DNA from 2 places in the Janthinobacterium sp. SUN211 genome. Region 1 is predicted to be linked to the other one. Evidence: predicted binding sites of a transcription regulator. Region 1 holds the regulator's gene; the other holds the start of a gene.
The links. The regulator FNR, encoded in region 1, switches genes on or off when oxygen is low (the NO sensors DNR and NnrR bind a similar motif). The targets are predictions, from matches to a motif close to TTGATNNNNATCAA.
Positions count from the first base shown of each region.

Region 1 (7,990 bases):
GCTCCGGCAAACGCCGCTTCGACCTGCAGGTGCAATGCACCTCCAGCAGCCAGCGCATCGCCATGTATGGCCCGTCCGGCGCCGGCAAGAGCATGACCCTGAAAGCCATTGCCGGCCTCTTCACGCCTGAGGCGGGCCATATCCGCCTGAACGGGCGCACCCTGTTCGATTCCGCCGCCGGCATCAATTTGCCGCCGCAGCAGCGCAATGTCGCCTATCTGTTCCAGGATTACGCGCTGTTCCCGCACCTGACGGTGCGCCAGAACGTGGGCTTTGGCCTGCGCCGCGGCTGGTTCAATCCGCGCGCGCGCGAAAAATTGCAGAAGGTCGAGCATTGGCTCGACGCCTTCCACCTGCAGGAACTGGCGCACCAGTTTCCCGACGAGTTGTCCGGTGGCCAGCGCCAAAGGGTGGCGCTGGCGAGGGCACTCGTGGCCGAACCGGCCGCGCTGCTGCTCGACGAGCCGTTTGCCGCCCTCGATCCGGCCCTGCGTGTCAAAATGCGCCTGGAGTTGAGCCAGTGGCAGCAGCGCCTGGACGTGCCCATGATCCTGATCACACATGATCCGGAAGATGCGCGCATTCTGGGTGAACATGTGCTTTACTTGCGTGACGGACAAATTGACAGCATGGAAGAGACATTGGGTGAACGCATTGGATAAATCAGCGGCAGCGGAAATCGGCCTGCAAGGCTCGGTATGGATGACGGTGGGCGGAGAAAACCTGGGCGGCGCCGGCCGGGTGGAATTGCTGGGCGCCATCGCCGAGTGCGGCTCCATCACGCAGGCGGCCAAGCTTGTGAAGATGAGCTACAAGGCGGCCTGGGACGCCATCGACGCCATGAACAACCTGGCCGGCGAACCGCTGGTCGAGCGCTTGACGGGCGGCAAGGGCGGCGGCGGCACGCGGCTGACGCCAAGGGGGCGCCAGCTGGTCGACAATTTCCGTATCATCGAGCGCGAGCATGCCCGCTACCTGCGCCAGCTGGGCAGCCAGGCGGAAGGCATCGCCGACGATCTTTTACTCATACGGAGAATGGCCATGAAAACCACGGCACGCAATCAATTCCTGGGCAAGGTGACCGAACTGAAACAGGGCGCCGTCAACGATGAAGTCACCCTGGAATTGCCCGGTGGCCAGCACATCGTGGCCATCGTCACGCAGGGCAGCAGCGCGAGCCTGGGCCTGGTGCCGGGTGCGGAAGCGTTTGCGCTGATCAAGGCGTCGTCCATCATCCTCGTGACGGACAGCCAGGGCGCGCGCTTTTCCGCGCGCAACCAGCTGGCCGGGGTCGTGACGCGCGTGCAGACGGGCGCCGTCAATACGGAAGTGGTGCTGGACTTGCCGCGCGGCGGCACGATTGCCGCCATCATCACCAACCAGAGCAGCACCGACCTGGGCATCGAGCTTGGCAGCAACGTGACGGCCATCTTCAAGGCGTCCAGCGTGATTCTGGGCGTGCCCGCCTGATTTAATCCTGCAGGCGCGACAACCAATCCGCCGCCGCCGCCAGCGCCTGTTCCAGTTCCTGCGCCGTGTGCGCCAGCAGCGCCGGCACCTCGTCCAGGCGGCCCGCATCGATGGCTTCCTCGGTGGCGAACGCGGCGCGGATCAGGCGTTTCGTGCCCAGGGTGCCGACGGAGCCGCGCACGCTGTGCAGGATGCGTGCCACGTCGCTGTGGCGGCCCGCCTGCAACGCCGTTTCGGCCTCGTGCACGGGCGTCATGCCCTTGTTCAGCGCGTCTTCCACCATGCGCCGCAGCACGCCGCGCCCCTTCGCATCGCGTCCCATCACGCGCATCAGCGGCGCCATGGAAAACACTTCCTCATCGGCGACGTGTGCGGGCTCGGCCGTCTGCACTTGCGGGCGCTTGGGCAGGTGGCGCAGGATGACTTCCATCATTTCTTCCACCACCACGGGCTTGGCGATGAAATCGCTGATGCCGGCCGTCATGCAGCGCTCGCGCTCGGACGCCAGCACGCCCGCCGTCATGGCGATCACGGGCAGGTGCAAGCGCAGTTCCGTGCGGATGATGTGGGTGGCGCTGAAACCGTCCATGACGGGCATCTGCATGTCCATCAGCACGATGTCGTAGCGCAGCGCTTCCGTGCGCAGCCGTTCCACGGCTTGCAAGCCGTCGCCCACCACGTCCAGGGTGGCACCCATGTGTTCGAGGATGCCGCGCGCCACGGCCTGGTTCAGGTGGTTGTCTTCCACCAGCAGGAAGTGCACGCCGGCCAGTTCCGTGCCCAGCGGCTGGTGCAGCATGCGTTGCTCGCCGCCGTCGTCCTTGGCGATCAGCGCCTGGTGCAGGGCGTCGAACAGGCTCGAGCCCGTGATCGGCTTCATCAGCACGACGTCGGCCTCGGCCGCGCTGGAGATTTCTTCCAGGTGGTTGCGGGCGAAGGCGTTGACCATCACCACGATGGGCTGGCGCTGGCCGCTGGCCGCCTGGCGGATGGCCTTGGCCGTGGCCAGGCCATCCATGACGGGCATGTGCCAGTCGGCCAGCACCACGTCGTACGGTTGCTGCTGCGCCAGGCGTTCGCGGTACAGCTCGATGGCGGCAAAGCCGGAGTCCACTTCGTCGGCCAGCCAGCCCCATGCCTCGATCAGCTTGACGATCAGTTCGCGCGTGGTGCGGTTGTCGTCGGCCACCAGCAGGCGCAGCTGGCCCAGCGCCGGCGTGCGCCGCGTTTCGGCCGGCTGCGCCAGCATTTCGAAGGGCACGCTGAACCAGAAGCGGCTGCCCTTGCCTTCGCTGCTGGCGACGGCGATGTCGCCGCCCATCATGTGGATCAGCTGCTTGCTGATGGCCAGGCCCAGGCCCGTGCCGCCGAAGCGCCGCGTGATGCTCTGGTCGCCCTGGGAAAACGCGGCAAACAGCTGCTGTTGCTGCAGTTCCGTCATGCCGATGCCCGTGTCGCGCACTTCGAAGCGCAGCCAGGCGCGGCCGCTCTCGCTCTCGGCCAGGCTGACGGCCACCACCACTTCGCCGCTTTCCGTGAACTTGATGGCGTTGCCGGCCAGGTTGACGAGGATTTGCTGCAGGCGCTGGGCGTCGCCCACGAGGCGCCGCGGCACGTCGGGCTCGACGGCGATGGCCAGTTCCAGCTCCTTTTCGCCCGCATTCATCGTCATCGTCGTGGCCAGGGTATTCATGACTTCGTCGAGGTCGAATTCGACGGGCGACAACTCCATGCGCCGCGCCTCGATCTTCGAATAGTCGAGCACGTCATTGAGGATGCCCAGCAGCGACTGGCCCGCCACTCTGACCATGGTCAGATACTTGCGCTGTTCCGTGTCGAGCCTGGTATTGCCCAGCAAATACACCATGCCCAGCACGGCATTGAGGGGCGTGCGGATTTCATGGCTCATGTTGGCCACGAAATCGCTCTTCGCGCGGTTGGCCGCCTCGGCCCGGTCGCGTTCCTGTTCCAGCTCCGCCGCGCGCGATTCGAGTTCCTGCTGCAGGCGGTCGCGTTCGCTCATCAGGCCGTTGAACGCTTCCGTCAGTTCGCCGATCTCGTCGCGCTGCTGCACCGGCACGGGCGTGAAGCGGCTGCCGCTGGTGCGCAGGGCTTGCAGGGTGTCGCGCAGGCGCACCAGCGGCGACAGCAGGCGCACGGTGACCCAGCCCAGCACGAAGGCGGCCAGCAGCGAGGCGAGGATGCTCCACAGCACCAATCGGTACAGCACGCCATCGAACGGTTCGAAGGCATCCTCGACGGGGAGCGAGGCGGCCAGCAGCCAGTTCACGGATTTCAGGCGCTTGAAGCTGTTGACGGCCGTGATGCCGCGGCTGTTGGTGCTGACCATGCTGCCTTCGCCATCTTCCTTCAGCAGCTGGGTCGTCGTCAGGTTGGCGTTCGGCTTGCGCGGTTGCAGCAAGCGGCTGGTATCGGGGTGCAGCACGTAGCGCGGCACGGCGCCGCGCGTGAGAATGAAGTAATAGCCGTTCTTGCCGATCTTTTCCGAGCGCAGGCGGCCCAGCAGGTTGTCCTTGTACAGGCGCAGCACGCCGATCACCACGCCGGCCACCTGGCCATCGGCGGCCAGCACGGGCGCCACCATCTGCACGATGGGCATGCCGCTCGACTTGCCCAGCATCGGTTCGGTGATCATGGGCTGGCGCGTGCGCAGGACGGTCTGGAAATACTCGCGCTCGGCGACGTTGATGCCGGCACGCCCCGCTACCTCCGGCATGTCGGCCACGACGGCGCCATGCGCGTCGAGCACCAGCACGTCATCGAACAGCACCAGCATCGAGCGGCGCGAATAGTATTCGCGCAATTGGGCGGGCCGGGCGATCAATTCCGGCGGCTGCTGTCGGGCCGTCAGGGTGACGATCTGCAGCAGCATGCCCAGCTTGTCGTCGAGCTCGGCAGCGGTGCGGGTGATCAGGGACGATTGCTGGCTCAGCAGTACTCGGGTGAAGTCGTCGCGCATGTGCTGCACCTGGATCATGGTGACCAGCGCGATCATGGCGATCGAGGTCAGGCTGGTGGCCAGCGCGACTTTTGCTTTAATGCCGAGAGGCTTCATGATTTCCTTTTCAGTACCGGGCGGCACAGGCGGCAGATAATGCTGTCAGGAATTTTCCTATCAATGCCCCAGCTTGGCAAGCGCCGCCGCGCAAATTGCCCGCCCCGTACGGGCTTTTGACGATGTTGCCATATAATTAAAGGCTGGACGTCGTTTATTCGCCGAATTTACGGTGAAATTGGTATACGGCAACCCTGTATGCGGCTGTATGCAGTAAACTTGTTGTTGCATTTTCTAAAAGGTACCGACATGACTGAAGCGCTACTCACTCCAACCTTGCCCACCGTGAACGTGGAGGCGTTGCGTGCGCGATGCTCGACCTGCAGCATGCATCAATTGTGCCTGCCGATGGGCCTCGATGTGGGCGACATGGACAGGCTGGACCAGATCATAGGCCGCCGCCGCAAGATTGTGCGCGGCGCCTCGCTGTTCCGCATCGGCGACTCGTTCCAGAACCTGTATGCGATCCGCCTGGGGCATTTCAAGACGTACCAGATCAATCCGGGCGGCGAAGAGCAGGTGACGGGCTTCCAGATGGCGGGCGAACTGCTGGGCATGGACGCCATCAGCGCCGACCGCCACCACTGTAATGCGGTGGCGCTGGAAGACAGCGAAGTGTGTGAAATCCCGTTTTCCAGCCTGGAACAATTGCTGGGCAATATGCCGACCCTGCTGCGCCATTTCCACCGCATGATGAGCCAGGAAATCACGCGCGAGCAAAGCGTCATGCTGTTGCTGGGCAATATGCAGGCGACGCAGCGCTTTGCCGCCTTCATCGTCAACCTGGCGTCGCGCTATGAAGCGCGCGGCTATTCGGGCAGCAATTTCCAGCTGCGCATGTCGCGCGAGGAAATCGGCAACTACCTGGGCCTGACCATCGAGAGCGTCAGCCGCCTGCTGTCGAAGTTCAAGAAGGAAGGCTGGCTGCGTGTCTCCAACCGGGAAATTGAAATCCTGCAGCCGGCGAAACTGAAGGCGATTACGGCCGGCACGGACGTCTGCAAATAAGACTTACAGTTCCTCGTCCGCATGCAGCGCGATGCTGCGCTGCAGCGGCCAGGTCCAGATGCCGGACAGGCGCCACTCGCGTTTGTCGTTTTCCACCAGCACTTGCCAGCGGCTGCGCTCGAGCATCGGCAGCGCCACGGAAAAATTGCCGGCCGCATCGGGCTGTACCAGCACCTTGATATCCTTTTCCGGCAGGGTCGCATGCGCTAGGTGCAGCTGCAAAGGCGCCTGATAGGCCTTGCCGAAGCTGTGCACGGAACCGGTCAGGCGCGCTTGCGCCACGTCATACGACAGGCGCGTATCCATCGCCAGGTCGCTGGCGATCGTGTCGCGCTTCAAATCCTGGTTGATCGCCTTGCCCTGCTTGTAATAATCGCCCACCACCAGCGCATCGGGCTGCGTAAACGCGATATAGCCCATGAAGCTGCCGACGACCACGGACAGGCCGGGGCCGATCATCAGCAGCCATGGCCAGCGATGCTTGTACCACGGTGCAACGGGTGCTTGCAGTTTCAGACTGTCGGACATGGTATTTCTCCTGTGTAAACGGCCAATCCCCATGCGGGGACTGGCCTTCCTGCTATTACCGCGGCACGATGAATACCGCGCTTTCACGCACATGCAGCGATGGGTCGTCCAGCGATTGCAATTCGATCGCAATCTTGTTCGAGCCCTTCTCTCCCACGCCGTGCGGCACGCGCAGGCGGATCGGCCAACCCAGCGTTTCCGTCGGCTGCAAGGTCACTTCTTCGCGCGTCAGCAAGGTCAGGCCCGGCAAGCCGGAAGCGCTGATTTTGAAATGCTGGCTTTGCTCCGATGTGTTCATGATCTGCAGGCGGTAGACGTTTTCGATCATGCCGTCTTCCACTTCGCGTCCCATGGAACCGCGGTCGCGGATCACGTCCATTTTCAGGGGCGTGCGCAGGGCCAGCGAAGTACACACGGCGATGATGATCAGGGCCAGGATGGAAGTGTAGATCAAGACGCGCGGGCGCATGGCGCGCTGGCGTATCTGCTTCGAATTGAAGTTGTTTTCCATCGCATGGTCGGTACTGTAGCGTACCAGTCCCCGTGGCCGGTCGACCTTGTCCATCACGCTGTTGCAGGCATCGACGCAAGCGGCGCAACCGATGCATTCATACTGCAGGCCGTTACGGATATCGATGCCGGTCGGACACACCTGCACGCACAGGGTACAGTCGATGCAATCGCCCAGCTTGTCGTTGTTGCCGGCCTTCTTGCTCATGGCGCCACGTGGTTCGCCGCGCTTGGCATCGTAGGTGATGATCAGGGTGTCCTGGTCGAACATGGCGCTCTGGAAGCGCGCGTAGGGGCACATGTATTTGCACACCTGCTCGCGCAGCCAGCCCGCGTTGCCGTAGGTTGCCAGACTGTAGAACAATACCCAGAACCATTCCCAGGGACCGAAGTTCAGCGTGGTCACCGACTGCGCCAGTTCCTTGATCGGCGTGAAGTAGCCGACAAAGGTAAAGCCCGTCCACAGGGCGATGGCGCCCCATACCAGGTGCTTGGCCGTCTTCTTGAACGCCTTGCGCACGGAGGGGCCCTGCTTGTCGAGGGCCATGCGCGCGCTGCGCGTGCCCTCGATGCGGCGTTCGACCCACAGGAAAATTTCCGTGTATACCGTTTGCGGGCAAGAGAACCCGCACCACACCCGCCCGGCAATGGCCGTGACGAGGAACAACAAATACGCACAGATGATCAGCAGGGCCGCCAGATAGATGAAATCCTGGGGCCACAGCACGACGCCGAAAATGTAGAACTTGCGCGTGGTCAAATCGAACAGCAGGGCTTGCCTGCCATTCCAGGTCAACCACGGCAAGCCGTAGAACGCGAGCTGGGTAAGCCATACGCATACCCATCGCCAGGTAGCGTAGCGTCCTTTGGCCTCGCGAGGGTAGATTTGCTCGCGGGCCGCATACATCTTGATGACTTGAGGTTCCATTTTTACTTTGCGGGTGCCTGCGGATTCGACAGGCTCCAGACATACGCCGACAGCACGTGTACCTTGGATTCGCCGAGGAAATCGCTGAAGGCCGGCATGGTGTTGCTGCGTCCCTTGCGTACGGTTTCCATGATGGTGTCGGCGCTGCCGCCGTACAGCCAGGTCTTGTCCGTCAGGTTTGGCGCGCCGAGCATCTGGTTACCCTTGGCATCGGCGCCATGACAGGCCATGCAGGCGCCGAACTTGGCCTTGCCCAGCACGGACTTGACGGGATCCGAGGTCGAGCCGGACAGGCTCAGCACATAATGGGCCACGTTCTCGACATCCTTTTCGGAGCCCAGGGCAGCGCCCATCGGTGGCATTTGCCCATTGCGGCCGTGCATGATGGTGGTCTTGATGATGTCGGGTTCGCCGCCATACAGCCAGTCCTTGTCCGTCAGGTTGGGGAAGCCCTTGTTGCCGCGCGCATC
Region 1 is NZ_JAPWIC010000003.1:62,160-70,149, reverse strand. It holds gene O3301_RS11560 (sulfate/molybdate ABC transporter ATP-binding protein) at 1-662, shown strand, start outside; gene O3301_RS11555 (TOBE domain-containing protein) at 703-1,470, shown strand; gene O3301_RS11550 (response regulator) at 1,472-4,546, opposite strand; gene fnr (fumarate/nitrate reduction transcriptional regulator Fnr) at 4,796-5,554, shown strand; gene O3301_RS11540 (FixH family protein) at 5,558-6,082, opposite strand; gene ccoG (cytochrome c oxidase accessory protein CcoG) at 6,138-7,520, opposite strand; gene ccoP (cytochrome-c oxidase, cbb3-type subunit III) at 7,523-7,990, opposite strand, start outside.

Region 2 (7,990 bases), on a different contig from region 1:
GCGCTGCCGCTGCCCGCTTCATGAGCGTCTGGCGCAGTGCCCGACGATTATCGCTGTTTATGCATAGCAATAGTTCATATCTGCAATATATTCTGGAAAAAATCCCCATTTTGGCCCGGTCCAGCCGTGATTTTCGTCATTTCACGACCTTGCCCGTCCCGGTATCCATGATGAAAAAACCAAGTTTTATTTGTTTTCAAGGCGGGGCCAGGCGTGCGGCGGGATGTGCGGCAGTACAATTGCCTGATGAAAAAAATCCTTGCGGGTATCGATTTTTCGGACGATTCCAGCAGCGTGGCGCGCCAGCTGATCGGCGTGACCGTGCTGGTCGACGGCGTGGGCGGGCGCATCGTGGAAACGGAAGCGTATGACAGGCTGGACCCTGCCTCGCACACGTATGGGGGCATGACGCCGCGCAATGCGGCCATGTTCGGCCCGCCCGGGCACGCCTATGTCTACCGTTCGTACGGCATCCACTGGTGCCTGAACTTTGTGTGCCGCGAAGCGGGGCATGGCGCGGGCGTGCTGATCCGCGCGATCGAACCCGTGGAGGGACTCGATGCGATGCGCGAACGGCGCGGCGTCGCGGGGGAACGGCTGCTGTGCTCGGGACCGGGCAAGGTGTGCCAGGCGCTGGGCGTGAGCCACCTGCACAACCGGCTGGCACTGGACGCGCCGCCGTTCCTGTTGCTGGCCCGCGAAGGCGATGTCACGGTGCAAACGGGGACGCGCATCGGCATTTCCAAAGCGATGGACACGCCGTGGCGCTTCGTTCTGGCCGGCTCGCCCTATCTGAGTAAACCGCTGCGCGCGCCCGCCGTCTAGCTGCGCCGGCGCCGCGATGCATCGTTGGCGCTATGCCGGCCTGGCATGCCGCGCAGCGGGCTGTGCAATGCGCGCCGGTCCTTGCCTTCTCCGTTGGCGGGGCTGGCCGGATGCTGGAATGCTTCGTCTTCGGTGTGGCCAGCCGGTGAGGCGGGGCGCTCATCCAGGGTGAACACGGCCACGGCCGCCGACAATTTGACGGCCTGGTCCTGCAAACTGGCCGCCGCCGCTGCCGCCTGTTCCACCAGGGCTGCATTTTGCTGGGTGACGTCATCCATTTGCGTGACGGCTTGGTTCACTTCCGTGATGCCCGACGCCTGCTCCGCGCTGGCCTGTTTCACGCGCTGGATGATCTCATTGACTTGCTGCACCGAGGCCACGATGGCGCCCATGCTGTCGCCCGCTTGCTGCACGGCCACGCTGCCGCCATCGATGGTGGTGACGGACGTGGCGATCAGGGTCTTGATTTCCTTGGCGGCTTGCGCCGAGCGCTGCGCCAGGGTGCGCACTTCCGACGCCACCACGGCAAAGCCGCGGCCCTGTTCTCCCGCGCGCGCCGCTTCCACCGCCGCATTCAGCGCGAGGATATTGGTCTGGAAGGAAATGCCGTCGATCACGCCGATAATATCCACGATCTGGCGCGAATTGGCGCGAATTGTCGCCATCGTCGTCACGGCTTGCTGCATCGACACGCCCCCTTGCACGGCCAGGGTGGATGCCTGCCCCGCCAGCTCGCAGGCCAGTTGGGCGTTGTCGGCGTTGTCATTGACGGCTTGCGTCAGCGCTTCCATGGCGCTCGACGTTTCTTCCAGCGAACTGGCTTGCATTTCCGTGCGCGCCGACAGATCCAGGTTGCCGGTGGCAATTTCATGCGAGGCCGTGTCGATCGATTGCACGGCGCCCATGATGGTGCGCAAGGTCTGGTTCAAGTGGGCGATGGTCTGGTCCAGCACGCGCGAGGTGGCGGCGATTTCATCATTGCCCTGTTTGGGCGCGCCCGCCATCAGCTTGCCCGCCGCCAAGTCTTGCACGGCATCGGCAATGCCGCGGATTTCCACCAGCATGGCGCGCCGCACCAGCATGGTCACCACGATGGAGACGAGGATGGAGAGCAGGACGGTCAGCAGCAAGCTCCAGCACAGGGTGCGAAACTCGGCGCTGGCCGTCGCATGGGCCTGGCTGCTGAGCGTCGTTTCCAGCGCGGACAGTTGCGCCAACTGCGTATTGAACTGGCCGAACTGCGTTTCCGCCTTGAGCATGGAATTGGTGGCGATCGACTGGTCCATCTGCGCCATTTCCATGGTTTCCAGCACGGCCTTGCGATAGCCGGCCAGTGCCGTGATGGCCGCATCGACCAGGGTGAGTTCGGCGCCCGTGGCCGTGGCGCGCAGCGAGGCCAGCTGGGTGCCGATGGCCGCGTGGCGCGCCTTGATCTGTTGCTCCAGTGTATCGAGACGGGCCTTGGCGAAGCTGCCATTCGTCCACGACAGCAACTGGTACATATTGCCGTGCACATGCTTGGCCTCCCCTAGTACGTCGGCGGCTGCTTTCAGGTGCGTGATGCGTACCCGCACCATGTTTTCCAGCGAGGCATTTTGCCGCACCATGCCGTACCAGGCGCCGGTCGAGCTGAGTATCAGCAACAGCAGGACCAGGGTGGGCGCCAGCAATAATTTTGGCCCTATGCGTAATTGATTGAGCATGCTCGACTCCTGGCGATGGCCGTTCAAACCGCAGGCGGCGCGCGGTGTGCATGCGCGCCGCCCTTGCCCTATTTTTTGTAGATCCCCGCTTCCAGCACCACATCGTTGACGCGCAGGATGTAGGTGGTCTTCGGCTCGATCTTGCCGGTGGTGGGATTCTTGTATTGATAATCGACCCAGCCCTTGCCCTGTTTTTGCGCCAACTCAATGATTTCACGGCGATATTTCTTGCCATTCGCATCGGGCACATCCGTCAAATCCTTGCCGACGATGGAAGGATTGATGGGGTGGGCCAGCACGATGCCCGTCTTGATGTCGCGCATGTCCACATACAGCGAGCCCTGCACGAAGTCCGGGTCTTTCGCCGTGATTTTCTTCATCATTTCTTCCTTGCCATGCGCCTTCATGAAGGCGGCGCCCCGTTCGGCCATGGCGATGGCGTCTTTTTCCGTTGGTTCGACCGCGGCGCTGACGTTGCCACCGGCAAATGCCAGGCACAGCAGGCTACCCGTGAATAAGCGTTTCATGAAAGCTCCTTGTGATATCGAGGGATATGTTGCCAAGTCGTAATTTACGTCGCCGGCGCTTCCCGCAAATTGCGATGGCACAAACTAAGGTGTTGCTTGTCGGTAGCTTGCAACGTATCGACGGCTTGTTGATATGTAACAATTTGGTTCCGAGCGGCAAGAACTATGATGACTTTCACAGCATGCCAAGCTGGCAAGGCATGGCAGAGGAAGAGGCTGGAATTGGCCGGGATAGGGCTGGTTTCAAGGAAGTTATCGCTGTTTACTGGCAAGGAGCCGATCGTGTCCGCACCCATTACCGAGCCGTTTTCACCCAAGTTCAAGCCGTATACGCGGCACACCATACAACAGGCGCGGCAGTGGGAATGGCTGCCGGAAGAGCAGCGTGAAGCCGTGCAAGTGGTGTCGCACGTCTTGCCGTTTCGCACAAATGCCTATGTGCTCGATCAGTTGATCGACTGGAACAACATCCCTGACGACCCCATCTATCGCCTCGTCTTTCCCCACCGCGACATGCTGGCGCCCGAGCAGTACGCGCACCTGCGCGAGCTGGTGCTGGTGCAACGGGACAAGGCCGCTATCGATGCCTATGTGCATGGCTTGCGCCTGGGCATGAATCCTCATCCGGCCGGGCAGATGACGCACAACGTGCCCCGGGTCAACGATGCGCCCGTGCGCGGCTTGCAGCATAAATATGCGCAAACGGTGCTGTTTTTCCCCAGTGCAGGACAGACGTGCCACGCGTATTGCACCTTCTGTTTCCGCTGGCCCCAGTTTGTCGGCATGGACAACATGAAGTTCGATGCGCACGAGTCGCATGAGCTGGTCGCTTACCTGAAACTGCATCCGGAAGTGACGGACGTGCTGATCACGGGCGGCGACCCGATGATCATGAATACGCGGCAACTGGCTGCCTACCTGGAGCCGCTGCTGGCGCCGGGCCTGGAACATATCCAGAACATCCGCATCGGCACCAAGGCGGTGGCGTATTGGCCGCAGCGCTTTGTCTCGGACCGCGATGCGGACGACTTGATGCGCCTGTTCGAGCGCATCGTCAAGGCGGGCAAGAACCTGGCCGTGATGGGCCATTACAGCCATGCAGTCGAGTTACGCCAGGACATCGCCCAGCAAGCGGTGAAGCGCATCATTTCCACGGGCGCGACCTTGCGCATGCAGGGGCCGCTGATCCGCCACATCAACGAAGACCCCGCTAGCTGGGCCGAGCTGTGGCAGACGGGTACGCGCCTGGGGGCGATTCCGTATTACATGTTTGTCGAACGGGACACGGGCCCGCGCAGCTATTTCGAGTTGCCCCTGGCGAAGGCGCACGAGATTTTCCAGGCCGCCTACCAGATGGTGTCCGGCTTGTCGCGCACGGTGCGCGGGCCTTCCATGAGCGCGTTTCCCGGCAAGATCGTCATCGATGGCATCGTCACCATCCATGGCGAAAAACTATTTGCCCTGCAATTTTTGCAGGCGCGCAACCCGGACTGGGTGCGCCGGCCGTTTTATGCCAAGTTCGATGCGGAAGCGACGTGGATGGACGATTTGAAGCCGGCCTTTGGCCAGGACAAGTTTTTCTTTGAAACGGATGACCCGGTGCCGCAGGTGCCGCATAAAATCATCCGCCTGGCACAGGCCGCCTGAGCATGCACGGCCACGGCGCGCCTGCCCGTTCCGATGCGGCCGTGTTTTGCCTGGTGTTCCTGCCGTTCGCGCTCGGTCATTACCTGTCCTGCCTGCTGCGCGGCGTGAATGCCGTGCTGACGGCAGAATTGCTGGGCGCCATCGCCCTGACGCCGGCCCAGCTGGGCCTGCTGACCAGCGCCTTTTTTCTCGCCTTTGCGCTGGTGCAATTGCCGGTCGGCATGGCGCTGGACCGCTACGGCCCCCGCACGGTGCAACTGTGGCTGCTGGCGCTGGCGGCCCTGGGCGTGTGGCTGTTCAGCCGGGGCCACAGCTTTGCCGGACTGATGTGGGCACGCGCCTTGATGGGGGCGGGCCTGGGCGGCTGTTTCATGGCCGCCGTGAAAGCGATCTCGTGCGCCATCGCGCCAGCTCGCCTGCCGTCCGTGCATGGCTATCTGATCGCCGTGGGCGGCCTGGGGGCGGCCACGGCCACCATGCCCGTCAAGCTGGCCCTGCACTACACGGATTGGCGCAGCGTGTTCCTGGGCCTGGCGCTGGCGGCGCTGGCCATCGGCTTGCTGATCCGCCTGCTGTCGCCGGCCCTGCCTGCGCCCGCCGCTGCGACGAACAAGGTCAGCGTCTGGAGCGTGTATCGCGACAGGGCCTTTCGCCGCACCATTGCCTTGATCTTGCTGCCGCACACGGTGTTCTTTGGCGTGCAGGGCTTGTGGGTGGGGCGCTGGCTGGCCGATGTGGGCGGCTTGTCCGACGACAATGTCGCGTATTTGTTGTATCTGGGCATGGCGGCCGTCATCTTCGGCGCCATCGGCATGGGCATGCTGACGGAGTGGGCGGGGCGGCGCGGTATTGCACCCATGCAAGTGGCGGCCGCCGGTATCGTCCTGTTTGTCGCCGTGCAAGTGGCGATGGCGTGCAATGTGGTGCCCAGCCTGCCTTTGCTGTCCGTGCTGTTTACCCTGCTGGGCACGGTGACGGGCCTCGAGTATGCGATCGTTGCGCAAAGCATGCCGGCCAGCTTGACGGGCAGGGCGGCCACCTGTTTGAATTTGCTCATTTTCACAGGCGCCTTCCTGGTGCAGGCGGGCTTTGGCTTGATCCTCGGCTGCTGGCCCCTGAACAGCCAGCAGCAGTATCCGCCGCAGGCGTACCAGGCGGCGTTTGGCGTGCTGGCGGCCTTGCAATTGCCGGGACTTGCGATGTTTTTCATTCACCGCTGCAGGCGTGCCGGGCCATCCGGTAAAATGGCAGCCTGCACAGCGGCAATGATCAACTCCAAGGAAGACTATGAAACTCGTTCGTTATGGACGTCCAGGCAAGGAAAAACCGGGCCTGATCGATGAAGAAGGCAAACTGCGCGACCTGTCCGGCGTGATCGCCGATATTGATGGCGCGCAACTGTCCGACAAGGCCCTGCGCAAGCTGGCCAAGCTGGACGAAAAGACCTTGCCTTTGGTGCGCGGCAATCCACGCTTCGGCGTGCCGCTGGCGAAAGTCGGCAAGTTCATCGGCATCGGCCTCAATTACGCGGATCACGCGGCCGAGGCCGGCATGGCTATCCCGGCCGAACCCATCGTCTTCATGAAGGCCATTACTTGCCTGAATGGCCCGGACGACAATGTCGTGCTGCCGAAAGGCTCGAAAAAGACGGATTGGGAAGTGGAGCTGGGCGTGATCATCGGCACGCGCGCGCAATACGTGAGCGAAGAGGATGCCCTGAAATACGTGGCCGGCTATTGTGTCGTCAACGATATCTCCGAGCGCTCGTTCCAACTGGAGCGGGGCGGCCAGTGGGACAAGGGCAAGGGCTGCGACACCTTCGGCCCCGTCGGCCCATGGCTGGTGACGCGCGATGAAGTCATCGACGAGCAGGATCTGGACCTGTACCTGGAAGTCAACGGCAAGCGCATGCAGACCGGCAATACGCAAACCATGATTTTTACTGTCGCGCAGATCGTCAGCTACCTGTCGCAATTCATGACCCTGGAACCGGGCGACGTCATCGCCACGGGCACGCCGCCGGGCGTGGGCCAGGGCCGCAAGCCGCAGCGTTTCCTCAAAAAAGGCGACAGCATGCGCCTGGGTATCGCCGGCCTCGGTGAACAGCAGCAGGACGTGGTTGCCTGGACTGCCTGATGGCCGGTAGCGATATCGACCGTTTGCCGCCGTTGCCGCTGGACCAGCTCGATGTCCAGCAGCGCGCGGCCGCGCAAGCCATCATCGACGGTCCGCGCGGGGCGCTGTACGGCCCCTTCGTGCCGCTGATCCGCAGCCCCGAGCTGATGGAAACGGCGCAGCGCATGGGCGAATACTTGCGCTACCGCAGCGCCATCGGCACGCGGCTGTCGGAATTGGCGATCCTGGTGACGGCGCGCCAGTGGGACCAGCAAGTCGAGTGGGCCATCCACGCGCCGCTGGCCGTGCAGAACGGCATTGCGCAAGCGGCCGTGGACGCCATCGCTGCGCGGCGCGTACCGCTTGCCCTGAAGGAAGATGAGCAAGCCGTGCACGACTTTTGCATCGAGTTGCAGCAGAACAAGCGCGTCAGCGATGCCACGTATGCGCGGGCGCTGGCGCTGTTCGGCGAGCACGGCGTGGTCGACTTGATGGGCATCAATGGCTACTACACTTTCCTGGCCATGGTGATGAATGGCGCGCAGACGGCGGTGCCGGCCTTGGGTGTGCCGCCCATGCCCGCCTGATGACAGGTGTTTTTCGGGCAAAGATGGACAAAGTGTAATGAAGTTGAAATTATTCAATATATAATTTTACTTCCCTGCCATTGCCAACAAGCTCAATGAAAACTCGTCCGTGCTTCACCCTGATGGGCCGCGCCTTCCTGGCGCTGGCCCTTTCTTTTTGCCCCCTGATGACGGTGCGCGCGCTTGCCGCCGAGACCGCTGCAACCGCCAGCCCCGGCGCTTCCGCCCTGGAAAATTCAGTCGTCAAGGTGTTTTCCACCCTGCGCGGGCCGGATCCCTATAAACCGTGGAGCAAGGCTGCGCCGCAAGAGGTGACGGGTTCCGGCGTCGTCATCGAAGGCCGCCGCATCCTCACCAATGCGCATGTGGTCGGCTATGCCAGCCAGGTGCAGATCCAGGCGAATGGCGCCGGCGACAAGATACCGGCGACCGTGCTGGCCATCTCGCGCGGCATGGACCTGGCCTTGCTGAAAATTGACGATGACAGTTTTTTTGCCAGCCATAAAGCGGTGCCGCGCGCCAATGTCTTGCCGGACGTGCGCGATGCCGTGCTGGCGTATGGCTATCCGACGGGCGGCACCTCGCT
Region 2 is NZ_JAPWIC010000006.1:194,812-202,801, forward strand. It holds gene O3301_RS20725 (DNA-3-methyladenine glycosylase) at 247-825, shown strand; gene O3301_RS20730 (methyl-accepting chemotaxis protein) at 822-2,528, opposite strand; gene O3301_RS20735 (cache domain-containing protein) at 2,597-3,055, opposite strand; gene O3301_RS20740 (KamA family radical SAM protein) at 3,338-4,702, shown strand; gene O3301_RS20745 (MFS transporter) at 4,705-6,045, shown strand; gene O3301_RS20750 (fumarylacetoacetate hydrolase family protein) at 5,990-6,838, shown strand; gene O3301_RS20755 (carboxymuconolactone decarboxylase family protein) at 6,838-7,404, shown strand; gene O3301_RS20760 (S1C family serine protease) at 7,500-7,990, shown strand, end outside.
Region 2: O3301_RS20740 (KamA family radical SAM protein) is a predicted target of FNR. The motif match lies at 3,184-3,197, and genes of this name have one in related genera.